One region of the Peribacillus sp. FSL E2-0159 genome, then DNA from elsewhere that is predicted to be linked to it. Evidence: a T-box and tRNA genes for the amino acid it is inferred to sense, from the RefSeq annotation. Region 1 holds a T-box; the other regions hold tRNA genes.

Region 1 (2,226 bases):
CTAACACATAATGACTGACAGTAATAGCATTTCACAAACTTGCATGCAATATGTATATAAATTGCGTTATAATAGGAAAATCAGTGTGAAGTTAAAGGAGCGTTTACCCTTGAAATATATCGAATCCGTAAAAAACCCTCAAGTTAAGCAATGGAAAAAACTTTTGACGAAAAAAGAACGAGATAAAACAGGTAAATATTTAGTCGAGGGTTTTCATCTAGTTGAAGAAGCCCTAAAAGAAGAAATCGTCTTGGAAGTTATCATCAATGAAGAAACTGAAATGCCTGCACATTTTAAGGTGGAAGGCACAGAACTCATATATGTGAAAAATGATATTATGAAGGCGATTTGCGATACCGAAGCCCCGCAGGGAATTGCCGCGGTTTGTGAACAGAAATCAACGAGCATGGCGTCCATCAATCCAAATAAACTATTGTTGATCGATGCCGTCCAAGATCCGGGGAATATTGGAACGATGATCAGGACAGCGGATGCAGCTGGAATCGATGCGGTCATACTTGGCGAAGGGTGTGCTGACTTGTATAATCCCAAAGTGGTCCGTTCGACGCAAGGGAGCCTCTTCCATATGCCTGTCATTAAAGGGAACCTTTCCGAAATCATCGATGAGCTGAAGCAAAGCGGCACACCGGTTTATGGCACGGCATTAGAAGGCGCATCACCATTTGAAGAAGTGGAAAAGTCTTCCCGTTTTGCCCTGCTGGTTGGTAATGAAGGCCAAGGAGTATCGAAGGAATTACTGGAGAAAACGACTAAAAACCTTTATATTCCCATCTACGGAAAAAGCGAATCATTGAATGTGGGGATCGCTGCCGGGATTTTAATGTACCATTTACGAAAATCGATTTGAAACGGCCGAAGAATTATAATATAATAAAACAGAATTTTATAATGAAAACAACGATGACAAAGAGTAGTAGCTTAAGTTAACCATATCCAGGGAAAAAATGCCTTGACTGAAAGCATTTTTATGGCACTGCTTAAGGGAATTCACCTTTCGAGTTGGCATTGGGAAGACAGGATGTCCGAAAAATGTTCCGGTGAAGAGCCGTTATTTTTAATGAAGTGAGTGCATAAGTTTTTTTGTTTGTGCACTAATAAGGGTGGTACCGCGATACATAAACCTCGTCCCTTTAGGGATCGGGGTTTTTTTGTGTTCATTTTTACAAAAGGAAAATAAAGGAGGAAGACATGATGCAGGAACGATTACTAGAACTGCAGGAAGAAGCGTTGCAAAAAGTTGCCGCCGCTTCCGAATTAAAAGAACTGAATGATGTCCGTGTTGCTTATTTAGGGAAAAAAGGGCCAATCACAGAGGTATTGCGCGGCATGGGTAAATTATCTGCCGAAGAACGCCCGAAAATCGGGGCACTAGCCAATGATGTACGGGAAGCGATCGCAACAAAGATCGAGGAGAAACAAAAAGCACTTGAAACTGCGGCAGTCAATGCAAAGCTAGCAACTGAAACGATTGACGTCACACTTCCAGGACGTCCGATAAACAAGGGAAATCTTCACCCATTAACACGTGTCGTGGAAGAAATCGAAGACTTATTCATCGGTATGGGTTATACCGTTGCGGAAGGTCCTGAAGTCGAAAGTGACTACTACAACTTCGAGGCACTTAACTTGCCAAAAAGCCATCCGGCACGTGATATGCAGGATTCCTTCTACATCACGGATGAAATCCTTATGCGTACGCACACTTCACCTGTTCAAGCCAGAACGATGGAAAAACATAAAGGTCAAGGTCCTGTTAAAATCATTTGCCCAGGAAAAGTATATCGCCGTGATAACGATGATGCGACACACTCTCATCAATTCCAGCAAATTGAGGGCTTGGTCATCGATGAGAACATCAGCATGAGCGACCTGAAAGGAACGCTTGACGTATTTGCGAAAAAAGTATTCGGGCAAGACCGTGAAATCCGTCTTCGTCCAAGTTTCTTCCCATTTACGGAGCCTTCCGTCGAAGTGGATATTTCTTGTAAAATCTGCGGTGGTAAAGGCTGCAGCGTATGTAAGCAAACAGGCTGGATCGAAGTGCTTGGCGGCGGGATCGTTCATCCGAATGTCCTTGAAATGGCTGGCTTCGATTCCAAGAAATACTCTGGATTCGCATTTGGAATCGGCGTGGAACGGATTGCCATGTTGAAATACGGTGTGGACGATATCCGTCATTTCTATACGAATGATGTTCGATTCTTA
Region 2 (2,226 bases), 1.0 Mb from region 1:
AACTGACTTGTAATCAGTAGGTTGGGGGTTCAAGTCCTCTTGCCGGCACCATTTAAATTTAGTACAAGCACGAGCCATTAGCTCAGTTGGTAGAGCATCTGACTTTTAATCAGAGGGTCGAAGGTTCGAATCCTTCATGGCTCACCATTTTATATGCGGGTGTGGCGGAATTGGCAGACGCACCAGACTTAGGATCTGGCGCCGCAAGGCGTGGGGGTTCAAGTCCCTTCACCCGCATCTTTCATGCGGAAGTAGTTCAGTGGTAGAATACAACCTTGCCAAGGTTGGGGTCGCGGGTTCGAATCCCGTCTTCCGCTCCACTTTTCGTATGTGCCGGGGTGGCGGAACTGGCAGACGCACAGGACTTAAAATCCTGCGGTAGGTGACTACCGTACCGGTTCGATTCCGGTCCTCGGCACCATCATAATATGCGCCCGTAGCTCAATTGGATAGAGCATCTGACTACGAATCAGAAGGTTGTAGGTTCGACTCCCGCCGGGCGCACCATGTTTTTATTGCGGGAAGTAGCTCAGCTTGGTAGAGCACTTGGTTTGGGACCAAGGGGTCGCAGGTTCGAATCCTGTCTTCCCGACCACGTGATTTTTAATGAATGGGGCCTTAGCTCAGCTGGGAGAGCGCCTGCCTTGCACGCAGGAGGTCAGCGGTTCGATCCCGCTAGGCTCCACCATTTTTCAATCAGATACTTATATTATATTGGCGGTGTAGCTCAGCTGGCTAGAGCGTACGGTTCATACCCGTGAGGTCGGGGGTTCGATCCCCTCCGCCGCTACCAATAAATATAAGGACCTTTAGCTCAGCTGGTTAGAGCAGACGGCTCATAACCGTCCGGTCGTAGGTTCGAGTCCTACAAGGTCCACCATATTCATTTTTTTAAAAGCCGTGGAGGTATACCCAAGTTCGGCTGAAGGGATCGGTCTTGAAAACCGACAGGGGAGTCAAATCCCGCGGGGGTTCGAATCCCTCTACCTCCTCCATTTTTTTAAAAGCAGCAAGTTGTTTTGAAACCAGCCTTACATAAAGGAAGCGGACGAAACAATATACACGAAAACTTGATGCGAATCGTTTCATTATTACCGTCGCGGGGTGGAGCAGTCCGGTAGCTCGTCGGGCTCATAACCCGAAGGTCGCAGGTTCAAATCCTGTCCCCGCAATTATTAGGTCCCGTGGTGTAGCGGTTAACATGCCTGCCTGTCACGCAGGAGATCGCGGGTTCGATTCCCGTCGGGACCGCCATTCTTTAAATTTAATACATAGTGGCTCAGTAGCTCAGTCGGTAGAGCAAAGGACTGAAAATCCTTGTGTCGGCGGTTCGATTCCGTCCTGAGCCACCATATTTTAAAAAATTACGGCGATTGTGGCGAAGTGGTTAACGCACCTGATTGTGGTTCAGGCATTCGTGGGTTCGATTCCCATCAGTCGCCCCATTTCGCGGGTGTAGTTTAGTGGTAAAACCTCAGCCTTCCAAGCTGATGATGAGGGTTCGATTCCCTTCACCCGCTCCAAATATGGGCCTATAGCTCAGCTGGTTAGAGCGCACGCCTGATAAGCGTGAGGTCGATGGTTCGAGTCCATTTAGGCCCACCATATTCATATTGTTCCGCAGTAGCTCAGTGGTAGAGCATTCGGCTGTTAACCGAACGGTCGTAGGTTCGAGTCCTACCTGCGGAGCCATGGGGAAGTACTCAAGAGGCTGAAGAGGCGCCCCTGCTAAGGGTGTAGGTCGCGCGAGCGGCGCGAGGGTTCAAATCCCTCCTTCTCCGCCAGTTGGCCCGTTGGTCAAGCGGTTAAGACACCGCCCTTTCACGGCGGTAACACGGGTTCGAATCCCGTACGGGTCATAACAAAAAGGGAAGCATACATTCATGTATGCTTCTTTTTTTCATTTCTTTTCATTGATATAACTATCTTTTTGCTTATAGGGAATGTCTCCAAGATTGGATTCTATATTTTCTTCTTCCAGTGTATCTTCATATTCCTTTTGCTTTTTGCTCGGTATATCCACTCTATTTTTTCCTTCGATATCATTTGCGGCAAATCCTTCATACTCTTCAGGAAATCCGTTCGTTTCATCCTCGGTTTTATAAAGATCATTATAATTGCCATGATCGCCGGTATAATCAGATGGCGTTTCGGATGTACCGAATTTGGCAACTTCACCAAAGCTATCTTCTTTATCCATAATTTCAATTCCATGACGATTTTCAA
Region 3 (2,226 bases), 2.4 Mb from region 1:
TCAGAATGGTTGGAAATCATTCGTAGAGTGTAAAGGCACAAGGGAGCTTGACTGCGAGACCTACAAGTCGAGCAGGGACGAAAGTCGGGCTTAGTGATCCGGTGGTTCCGCATGGAAGGGCCATCGCTCAACGGATAAAAGCTACCCCGGGGATAACAGGCTTATCTCCCCCAAGAGTCCACATCGACGGGGAGGTTTGGCACCTCGATGTCGGCTCATCGCATCCTGGGGCTGTAGTCGGTCCCAAGGGTTGGGCTGTTCGCCCATTAAAGCGGTACGCGAGCTGGGTTCAGAACGTCGTGAGACAGTTCGGTCCCTATCCGTCGCGGGCGCAGGAAATTTGAGAGGAGCTGTCCTTAGTACGAGAGGACCGGGATGGACGCACCGCTGGTGTACCAGTTGTCTTGCCAAAGGCATAGCTGGGTAGCTACGTGCGGACGGGATAAGTGCTGAAAGCATCTAAGCATGAAGCCCCCCTCAAGATGAGATTTCCCATGGCGCAAGCTAGTAAGATCCCTGAAAGATGATCAGGTTGATAGGTCAGAGGTGGAAGCGTGGCGACATGTGGAGCTGACTGATACTAATAGATCGAGGACTTAACCAACGCTTTAAAAAAATGAAATACCTTCTTATTATCTAGTTTTGAAGGAATGAAAATTTCTTCTTGCATTTTCTCAAAAAGACGTTATAATAATATATGTCTTGAAAAAATGTAAACATTGTTTGGTGACGATAGCGAAGAGGTCACACCCGTTCCCATTCCGAACACGGCAGTTAAGCTCTTCAGCGCCGATGGTAGTTGGGGGTTTCCCCCTGTGAGAGTAGGACGTCGCCAAGCTGATATTGTTCCGCAGTAGCTCAGTGGTAGAGCATTCGGCTGTTAACCGAACGGTCGTAGGTTCGAGTCCTACCTGCGGAGCCATTATTGGAGAGCTGTCCGAGTGGCCGAAGGAGCACGATTGGAAATCGTGTAGACGGGTAACCCTGTCTCAAGGGTTCAAATCCCTTGCTCTCCGCCATTTTATACCTGGCCCGTTGGTCAAGCGGTTAAGACACCGCCCTTTCACGGCGGTAACACGGGTTCGAATCCCGTACGGGTCACCATTTAGACAACATATTGGAGGATTAGCTCAGCTGGGAGAGCATCTGCCTTACAAGCAGAGGGTCGGCGGTTCGATCCCGTCATCCTCCACCATTTTTCAATAAGATCAGGTTGTTTCTCTTTAACGGATTGATTACTCAACTCATTGAAACGCTCAACACGAAAACTTGATGCATAATAGCAACATTATTACCGTCGCGGGGTGGAGCAGTCCGGTAGCTCGTCGGGCTCATAACCCGAAGGTCGCAGGTTCAAATCCTGTCCCCGCAATCTATGGTCCCGTGGTGTAGCGGTTAACATGCCTGCCTGTCACGCAGGAGATCGCGGGTTCGATTCCCGTCGGGACCGCCATTTTTATTGTTTGGCTCAGTAGCTCAGTCGGTAGAGCAAAGGACTGAAAATCCTTGTGTCGGCGGTTCGATTCCGTCCTGAGCCACCATAGTAGTGCCGGTGTAGCTCAACTGGTAGAGCAACTGACTTGTAATCAGTAGGTTGGGGGTTCAAGTCCTCTTGCCGGCACCATGTTTCATCCATATGCGGAGGGGTAGCGAAGTGGCTAAACGCGGCGGACTGTAAATCCGCTCCTTCGGGTTCGGCAGTTCGAATCTGCCCCCCTCCACCATTTTTCTTACAGGGGTATAGTTTAAAGGTAGAACAGAGGTCTCCAAAACCTCCAGTGTGGGTTCGAGTCCTACTACCCCTGCCAATTTCAATCCTATAATGGCGGTTGTGGCGAAGTGGTTAACGCACCTGATTGTGGTTCAGGCATTCGTGGGTTCGATTCCCATCAGTCGCCCCATTTAATAAAACATGATATAATGATTACAACGTTAATGGGCTATAGCCAAGCGGTAAGGCAACGGATTTTGATTCCGTCATGCGAAGGTTCGATCCCTTCTAGCCCAGCCATATGCGAAAGTAGTTCAGTGGTAGAATACAACCTTGCCAAGGTTGGGGTCGCGGGTTCGAATCCCGTCTTTCGCTCCAAAAACGTTGGCGGCATAGCCAAGCGGTAAGGCAGAGGTCTGCAAAACCTTTACCACCGGTTCGATTCCGGTTGCCGCCTCCAACAAACATGCCGGTGTGGCGGAATTGGCAGACGCGCACGACTCAAAATCGTGTTC

What was found. The T-box of region 1 lies ahead of pheS (phenylalanine--tRNA ligase subunit alpha). A T-box ahead of a tRNA ligase gene usually reads a tRNA of that ligase, here a tRNA-Phe.
Region 2: it encodes a tRNA-Phe, which carries the amino acid that the T-box ahead of pheS (phenylalanine--tRNA ligase subunit alpha) is inferred to sense. The anticodon was not compared.
Region 3: it encodes a tRNA-Phe, which carries the amino acid that the T-box ahead of pheS (phenylalanine--tRNA ligase subunit alpha) is inferred to sense. The anticodon was not compared.

Annotation. Positions count from the first base shown of each region.
Region 1 is NZ_CP152053.1:4,224,026-4,226,251, reverse strand. Features, by position in the region: gene NYE63_RS20620 (RNA methyltransferase) at 110-868, shown strand; T-box leader at 913-1,154, shown strand; gene pheS (phenylalanine--tRNA ligase subunit alpha) at 1,213-2,226, shown strand, end outside.
Region 2 is NZ_CP152053.1:5,235,209-5,237,434, reverse strand. Features, by position in the region: tRNA gene NYE63_RS25650 (tRNA-Thr) at 1-51, shown strand, start outside; tRNA gene NYE63_RS25645 (tRNA-Lys) at 72-147, shown strand; tRNA gene NYE63_RS25640 (tRNA-Leu) at 156-237, shown strand; tRNA gene NYE63_RS25635 (tRNA-Gly) at 246-320, shown strand; tRNA gene NYE63_RS25630 (tRNA-Leu) at 333-421, shown strand; tRNA gene NYE63_RS25625 (tRNA-Arg) at 431-507, shown strand; tRNA gene NYE63_RS25620 (tRNA-Pro) at 519-595, shown strand; tRNA gene NYE63_RS25615 (tRNA-Ala) at 613-688, shown strand; tRNA gene NYE63_RS25610 (tRNA-Met) at 717-793, shown strand; tRNA gene NYE63_RS25605 (tRNA-Ile) at 804-880, shown strand; tRNA gene NYE63_RS25600 (tRNA-Ser) at 903-995, shown strand; tRNA gene NYE63_RS25595 (tRNA-Met) at 1,099-1,172, shown strand; tRNA gene NYE63_RS25590 (tRNA-Asp) at 1,179-1,254, shown strand; tRNA gene NYE63_RS25585 (tRNA-Phe) at 1,277-1,352, shown strand; tRNA gene NYE63_RS25580 (tRNA-His) at 1,370-1,445, shown strand; tRNA gene NYE63_RS25575 (tRNA-Gly) at 1,450-1,523, shown strand; tRNA gene NYE63_RS25570 (tRNA-Ile) at 1,529-1,605, shown strand; tRNA gene NYE63_RS25565 (tRNA-Asn) at 1,618-1,692, shown strand; tRNA gene NYE63_RS25560 (tRNA-Ser) at 1,694-1,784, shown strand; tRNA gene NYE63_RS25555 (tRNA-Glu) at 1,788-1,859, shown strand; gene NYE63_RS25550 (TraR/DksA C4-type zinc finger protein) at 1,901-2,226, opposite strand, start outside.
Region 3 is NZ_CP152053.1:811,864-814,089, forward strand. Features, by position in the region: rRNA gene NYE63_RS03980 (23S ribosomal RNA) at 1-604, shown strand, start outside; rRNA gene rrf (5S ribosomal RNA) at 723-838, shown strand; tRNA gene NYE63_RS03990 (tRNA-Asn) at 848-922, shown strand; tRNA gene NYE63_RS03995 (tRNA-Ser) at 928-1,019, shown strand; tRNA gene NYE63_RS04000 (tRNA-Glu) at 1,030-1,104, shown strand; tRNA gene NYE63_RS04005 (tRNA-Val) at 1,120-1,195, shown strand; tRNA gene NYE63_RS04010 (tRNA-Met) at 1,299-1,372, shown strand; tRNA gene NYE63_RS04015 (tRNA-Asp) at 1,378-1,453, shown strand; tRNA gene NYE63_RS04020 (tRNA-Phe) at 1,466-1,541, shown strand; tRNA gene NYE63_RS04025 (tRNA-Thr) at 1,549-1,624, shown strand; tRNA gene NYE63_RS04030 (tRNA-Tyr) at 1,641-1,724, shown strand; tRNA gene NYE63_RS04035 (tRNA-Trp) at 1,735-1,808, shown strand; tRNA gene NYE63_RS04040 (tRNA-His) at 1,826-1,901, shown strand; tRNA gene NYE63_RS04045 (tRNA-Gln) at 1,937-2,011, shown strand; tRNA gene NYE63_RS04050 (tRNA-Gly) at 2,015-2,089, shown strand; tRNA gene NYE63_RS04055 (tRNA-Cys) at 2,098-2,171, shown strand; tRNA gene NYE63_RS04060 (tRNA-Leu) at 2,180-2,226, shown strand, end outside.